Regions from separate parts of the Micromonospora sp. NPDC047707 genome, predicted to be linked through region 2. Evidence: riboswitches for the same ligand, from Rfam matches in the RefSeq annotation. Region 2 holds a riboswitch; each other region holds the start of a gene.

What was found. A riboswitch is a leader RNA that binds a small molecule or an ion and turns the genes downstream of it on or off. The one in region 2 is predicted to bind cyclic di-AMP.
Region 1: it holds a riboswitch for cyclic di-AMP, as region 2 does, so the genes downstream of both, AB0873_RS22285 (hypothetical protein) here and AB0873_RS13570 (hypothetical protein) in region 2, are expected to answer to the same signal.
Region 3: it holds a riboswitch for cyclic di-AMP, as region 2 does, so the genes downstream of both, AB0873_RS20850 (C39 family peptidase) here and AB0873_RS13570 (hypothetical protein) in region 2, are expected to answer to the same signal.

The regions. Positions count from the first base shown of each region.
Region 1 is NZ_JBEYSU010000023.1:32,159-34,416, reverse strand. It holds gene AB0873_RS22290 (YibE/F family protein) at 1-811, shown strand, start outside; cyclic di-AMP (ydaO/yuaA leader) riboswitch at 978-1,108, shown strand; gene AB0873_RS22285 (hypothetical protein) at 1,113-2,129, shown strand; gene AB0873_RS22280 (carbonic anhydrase) at 2,238-2,258, opposite strand, start outside.
Region 2 is NZ_JBEYSU010000009.1:228,407-230,664, forward strand. It holds gene AB0873_RS13565 (SRPBCC family protein) at 1-105, shown strand, start outside; gene AB0873_RS13570 (hypothetical protein) at 157-1,203, opposite strand; cyclic di-AMP (ydaO/yuaA leader) riboswitch at 1,221-1,352, opposite strand; gene AB0873_RS13575 (cation diffusion facilitator family transporter) at 1,505-2,258, opposite strand, start outside.
Region 3 is NZ_JBEYSU010000020.1:11,510-13,767, reverse strand. It holds gene AB0873_RS20850 (C39 family peptidase) at 196-1,047, opposite strand; cyclic di-AMP (ydaO/yuaA leader) riboswitch at 1,267-1,403, opposite strand; gene AB0873_RS20845 (hypothetical protein) at 1,685-2,258, opposite strand, start outside.

The DNA.
Region 1 (2,258 bases), on a different contig from region 2:
CATCCTGCTGACGTTCGTCCTGCCGGGAATCAGCGCGGGCCGGCCGCCGCTGCTGGTCGCGGTGGTGGGCGCCGCACTGATCATGTTCGTGGTGCTGTACCTCACGCACGGCGTCACCGCCCAGACGTCGGTGGCGGTCCTCGGCACGCTCGGCAGCCTGGTGCTCACCGGCGTGCTCGGCACGCTCGCCACCGCGGCCACGCACCTGACCGGGTACGGCAGCGAGGAAGCCACCACCCTGTCGATGTTCCAGGCCGACGTCGACCTGCACGGCCTCCTGCTGGCCGGCATCGTCATCGGCTCCCTCGGCGTGCTCGACGACGTCACCGTCACCCAGGCGGCCACCGTCACCGAGCTGGCCCACGCCAACCCGGGGCTGACCCGGGGGCAGCTCTACCGGTCCGCGACCCGGGTCGGCCGGGCACACATCGCCTCCACGGTCAACACGATCGTGCTGGCGTACGCGGGTGCCTCGCTGCCCGTACTGCTCCTGCTGACCGCCGACTCGCGGGCCGCGACGCAGATCCTCACCAGCGAATTCCTCGCCCAGGAGATCGTCCGCAGCGCCGTCGCGACGCTCGGCCTGATCGCCGCGGTTCCGCTCACCACCGCGCTCGCCGCCCTGGTCACCACCGCCGGGCGGCGCGGTGGCGGGAGAGCGGGCGCGGACGCCTCCGCTCCGGCGCCCCGCCCGGCCGCCGGACGGACGGAGGCGCTGGAGGCGCTGAGCACGCCGCGCGCCGGCACCACCACCCCCGCCGCCCCTGGTGGGTGGCCCGACCGAGACAGGAGTACGGACGCCGGATGGTGACACTCCGCACGGTGACGACGCCGTCCCACCCGCCTGATAAACGCGTCACTGATCACGCAGCGCACATACGGAATAGCGCATTTGGTCGGCTTCCGGACGTAGATCCCCAGCACACCTGTCAGGTAACCTCGCTGCCGGTCACCGCCGAACGCGCGCACCGGCGCCAGCGGGGCCACCGCCCAATCGCCGCGAGGCGAGCCGGGGAACCAGGTACGTGGGGTGAATCCGCGCCAGCGGTAGGGGCCGCTTCCGTCCCGAACCCGTCAGCTAACCCGGTCGGCGGTCGACGGAAGGGAACACTGTGACGGCACCCCTACGCCGCTGGTCGACACCCGTGGTGGCCGTGCTCGCCGCGCTGGCCGTGTTCGCCGGGCCCGTACCGGCCTCGGCCGCCCCCACGGCACCCCCCAAGCCCTCCGGGCACGACGCGGAGCCGAAGCTGCTCGGCGACCTCATCGAGGCCCGGAACCGCGAATTCGTCAAGGCCCAGGCGCAGCTGGAGAAGTCCCGGGAGCGTCGCCTCGTCCTCGAACTGGAACTCCGGCGCGCCCAGGCCGACCTCGACGCCCTGGCCCCCCAGGTGAACGAGATCGCCGCCCAGTCGTACCGCACCGGCCGGATCGGCGCGATGTCGATGCTGCTCGGCGCGAACACCCCCGACTCGTTCATCGCCCGCGCGTCGGCCCTGGACGAGCTGAACCTCGTCAACGACAAGCGCCTCGCCGTGGTCAACGCGGTGCGGAACCGTGCCCAGCAGGCCAAGCTGGCCCTCGACGCCGAGGTCCGCGAACAGCAGAAGCTGGCCAACGACCTGAAGCGTGGCAAGACCGAGGCCGAGAAGGCCCTCCGCCTGGTCGGCGGACAGGGGCTCACCGGCGGCCTGGTCAGCGCCGAGTCCCCGGTCGCCCGGATCGCCCCCGGCCGCACCGCGGACGGCGACTGGCGGTCCGAGTCGTGCAGCGAGAACGACCCGACCACCGCCGGCTGCGTCACCCCCCGGACCCTGCACATGTACAACGAGGTGCGACGGGCCGGTTTCAAACGGTTCGTCGGCTGCCACCGCTCCGGCGGCCCCTTCGAGCACCCCAAGGGGCGCGCCTGCGACTGGTCGTTGCAGAACAGCGGGTTCAGCTCGTGGCACAACAACGACATGCGCCGGTACGGCAACGACCTGACCGCGTTCCTGGTCCGCAACGCCGACCGGCTCGGCATCTACTACGTGATCTGGAACCGGCAGATCTGGTTCCCGGCGACCGGCTGGAAGTCGTACAGCGGGCCGTCCAACCACACCGACCACGTGCACGTCTCGTTGCTGTAGCCGACGACGGGAAAGGGCCGCCCCGCGATGTGCGGGGCGGCCCTTCGCGTAGGTCGGTCGGCCGGCGGCGGGTGTCGTCCGGCGGCGCGGCCGTGCGGGCGGCGCCGGTCAGGCGGCGGCGTGGGCGGC
Region 2 (2,258 bases):
CCGGCGCCGCTGTTCGGGTACGCCTTCGCGCAGGCCCGGTCGGCTCACCTCGGCCTCGCCAGCCGGCTCGGGGCGATGCTGGACGCCGGTCCGCCGGCCGCCTGAACGACGGCGCCCGGGCCCTCCGTTGTCGGGAGGGCACCGGGCCGAGCGGCGTCAGTACACGGACAGGTGCACGTGGTTGGTGTGGTCGCTGGACGGGTCGCCGCCCGCCCCGCTGTACGACTTCCACCCGCTGCTGGGCAGCCAGATCTGCCGGTACCAGATCACGTAGAGCACGGCGAGTCGGTCGGCGTTCTTGACGAAGAACGCCGACAGGTTGTTGCCGTACGTCCGGTCGCCGCCGGTCGCGTCGCCGCCGAAGCCGTTCTTCTGGGCGGCGAAGTCGCAGGCCCGGCCCTTCGGGTGCTCACCCGACCCGCCGGAGCGGTAGCAGGAGACGTAGCGGGTGAACCCGGCCGCCTTGGCCTGGTTGAGCGCGTGGAGCGTGCGCGGGGTGATGCAGCCGTTCGCGGGCGTCGGGTCGTTGACGCTGCACGACTCCGACGGCCAGGAGCCGTCCGAGTTACGCGGGGCGGGTGCGGCCGTCCGGGACGCGCTCCGGCTGGCGGCGGGTGCCTCGGCCCGGGAGTTCGCGACGGTCAGCGCCTTCTCGGCCTGCTGCTTGCGCTTGGCCATCACCGCCTGCTGCTTGCGCTGCTCGGTGATCTCCACCTCCACCGCGAGCTTGGCCTTGCTGACCTGCTCACGGGTCTCCAGCAGCTCGCGCAGGGCCTGGTCCTCGTTGGCGGCCACCGCGTCGAGCGCGGCGGCCCGGTCCATGAAGCCCTCCGGCGAGGTGCTGTTGAGCAGCGCCGACGCGGTGCCGAGCCGCCCCGTGCGGTACGCGAGGCCGGCGATCTGGCCGACCCGGGAGGTCCGCTCGGTGAGCTGGGTCTCGGTGGTCTTGAGCTGCTCGGCGAGCTGCTGCTGGCGCTTGACCGAGGTGTCCAGGGCCCGCTTCGCGTCCAGGAAGCCCTTGCTGGCCGCCTCGAGTTGGGCGCGCAGGGCGGGGGTGCCGCCTTCCGGGTCGCCGGGTGCGGCGGCCTGGCGGGCCGGGGGAGCGGCCGCCGCGGAGGCGACCGGCGTGGCGGCGAGACCGAGGGTGAGCGCCGCGCTGAGCAGGGCCGCCACGCGGGCGGCGCGTCGTCGTACGGGTGCCACTTCTGGCATCTGTCCACATGTCCTTCCGTCAGCCGCCGACCGGGTTAGCTGACGGGTTCGGGACGGAAGATCCCTACCGCTCGACGCGGATGCACCCCAGGTACCTGGTTCCCCGGCTCGCCCTGCGGGCGATTAGGCGGCGGCCACCGCCGGCACCGGTGCGTGCCGCCTGGCGGAGGCCGGAACAGAGCCTACCGGGACGGTTGGGGCAGGTGCAGCGGATGTGACTGACGGTGTCCGCGTGGTCACCGCCTAATCCGACATCAATGGACAATAGCCGCTCAGACCACGGATGTGTCCGTTACCACTCAACCGCCCCGCAGCTCCCAGGGGCCGCACCGGGCTCGATCTGCAACGTCGCGTGCTCGATGCGGAAGTCGTCCCGCAGGGCCGTCCGCGCGGCGGCGAGGACCGTGCCGACCTCGGCACCGGGGGCCAGGGTGAGGTGCGCGGACGCTACCTCCATCCCGGAGGTGAGGGTCCAGACGTGCAGGTCGTGCACCTCGGTGACGCCCGGGACGGCGACCAGCCGGTCGTGCACGGCGGTGACCTGGAGGTGCTCCGGGGCGGCCTGGACGAGGATGCGCAGCGCCGCCCGCCCGAGCCGCCAGGTGCGCGGCAGGATGAACGCGCCGATGGCGACCGCGACCAGCGGGTCGGCCCACCACCAGTCGGTGGCGGCGATGAGGAGTGCGGCGCCGATGACGCCGAGCGAACCGAGCAGGTCGCCCAGCACCTCGAGGTAGGCGCCCTCCACGTTGATGCTCTCCCGGGCGCCGGACCGCAGCAGGGCGAAGGCGCCCACGTTGGCGAGCAGGCCGAGGACGGCCACCGCGAGCATCGGACCGGTCTGCACCTCCGGCGGGTCGCCGAAGCGCCGGACGGCTTCGACCAGCACGAAGATCGCGACACCGGAGAGCAGCACGGCGTTGGCGAGCGCGGCCAGCACCTCCAGCCGGTAGAGGCCGAAGGTGCGCTGCGGGTCGCCGGTGGTCCGGCGCGTGGCGGTGAGCGCGGCCAGGGCCATGCCGATGCCGAGCACGTCCGTGAACATG
Region 3 (2,258 bases), on a different contig from region 2:
GGCCGACAGCACAAGATCCGCGCAACTTCGGGGAAAATGCCGTCTCGGGCGTAACCGAGGCAGCATCTTCGGTGAAGTTGCGCGGATCTTGCAGCGGAGGCTGCAGCGGTGAGCCCTTCTCGGCCCGCCGGCAGCCGGAACGGCGACGGGCGCCGGACCCCAAGGGGTCCGGCGCCCGTCGTGCGAGCGGGTCGGTCAGGCGGAGTAGCCGCGGGTCGCGGCCCAGTTCGCCAGGGCGATCGTGGTCATCCAGTACGACCCGGTCGCGGGGTTGGCCGAGTCGGCGATCCGCACCAGGCGGCCCTCGTCGTCGTACCCGGTCACGGCGATGTAGTGGCCGCCCGGGAACGAGTGCCAGCCGCCGTTGGTGTCGGTGGCGGAGCCGGCGATGTTCACGACGACGCCCCGCCCGTCGGTGATGGCGTCGACGACGTCGGCCTGGAGCCGGTCCATCTGCGCCGGGGTGGCGGCACGGCCCGGGATCATCCGGGTCCGGTACGGGTCACCCTTCACCATGGCGTTGAGCACCCGGGTGGTGTCCTCGGCCGAGTCGGTGCCGAACTGGTCGGTGCCCAGCGGACCGGCGAGGTGGTCCTGCGACCGCTCGATGCCGGTGGCGCTGAGGGCGTTCCGGACCGCGGCCGGGCCGCAGTAGTAGAAGTTGATCTGAGCCTGGTAGTCGAACTTCAGAAGCTTGGACTTCGAGGGCTTGGGCTTCTTGGTGAGGTCCGGGTCGGGTGCGGCCTTCGCGGCCGGTGAGCTGGACGGGGCTCCGCTCGACGGGGCGGCGCTGGACGGGGCGGCGCTCGACGGGGGGACGGCCACGGAACGGGCCTCGCCGCGCGAGGCGGCGGTGTTGCCACGCAGCTCTGCCACGGCGGCCGGGGTCTGCGCCGACGCGGGTGCGTCGCCGGGGCCGGCGACCAGGGCACCGGTGCCGGTCGCCAGCACGAGGACGGCGGCGGACGCGGCGGCCACCTGGTACGGACGCTCGGTGGCGAGACGACGGAGTTGACGCTTGAGGTGCTGCTTCACGGTTTCCTCCACGGACTGTCGGGGCTGGCGGCGCACCGGGCCGGCCGCGGGCAGCGGCGGGCCGGCCGTCCGGACCGGGTCCGGCGGCAGGTGGCCACGAGGGGACGAGCCCGGCGGGACCGGGCAGGGCGGTGGGTCAGCGCCCGGCGGCGAGCCGGACGGGCGCGGGCACCGCGATGCCGTGGAGGCGGCGATGGAACCGACGGTTGGGTTCGAACTGCACGAGGATGGGACTCCTTCCGATGCCGCCTACCGGGTTAGCTGACGGATTCGGGCGGGAAGTACGCCCTACCGCGACAATCGCGGATTCACCCCAGGTGCAGATTGGGTCCCCGGTTCGCCATGCGGCGATTGAGCGGGTCGGCGCGGCGTCGCCTCTTGCGATCGGTTACCGCACCGGACGCGCCGACACTACTGGCCGGTCAACCGGCCTGCCAACCCGCTCTGAGCTGCGTAAACCTCGATCATGGCAGCAATTTTGCGGGCAGTTTCGCACTGACGCGGCTCAATGGGACGGGAGGTGCTAACGACGCGGCCGGGCGGCAACGGGACAAGCGGCGGACATTACCCCGGCAGCGGCGGAGACAATCGACCGGACTGCGAATGTTGACCGGTTCGACGTCGGTGTGACCGGGCTCACGGAATTAAGTCAGCCGACCCGTGCGGGGCGCCAGCGTGCGGCGGCGACCGGCCGTCCGGTCCACGCCGTCCGAGGCTTCGTCCGCAGTGCCGGACGCAGGCTCTCCGCCGCCGCGTACGCCTCGGCGGCGAGCGCACGGGCCGCCTCGGCGGCCACCTCCGCGTCGCGCCAGGCGGCCCGCTCGGCGGCGGCCGCCGCCCGGTAGGCGGCCAGCTTGCCGTCGCGTACGGCCCGCGTCAAGACGATCTCCTGGTCGACCGGGTGCAGCCGGGCGTCCCAGCCGTCCCGGTGCCCGAACACGTCGCCGAGCTGCCGGGCGGACAGGTCACCCCGCCAGTGGGCGGCCACCGCGGCCCGGTGCAACCACCGCTCCCGCGCCGCGTACTCGGCCGGCGTACGCGACGTGCGCGGGGTGGGCAGCGCGGCGGCGGCGGTGAGCCGGCGGGCGGCGTTCTCGGCCTCGTCGTACGCCCGCCAGGCACGGTCGGCCTCCTCCTGCGCCGTGCGCCAGGCGTCCCGCCGGCGACGCGCGGTCTGGGCCGCGCCGGCAGCCGCCACCGCCACCTCCTCGGCGTACCGGCGC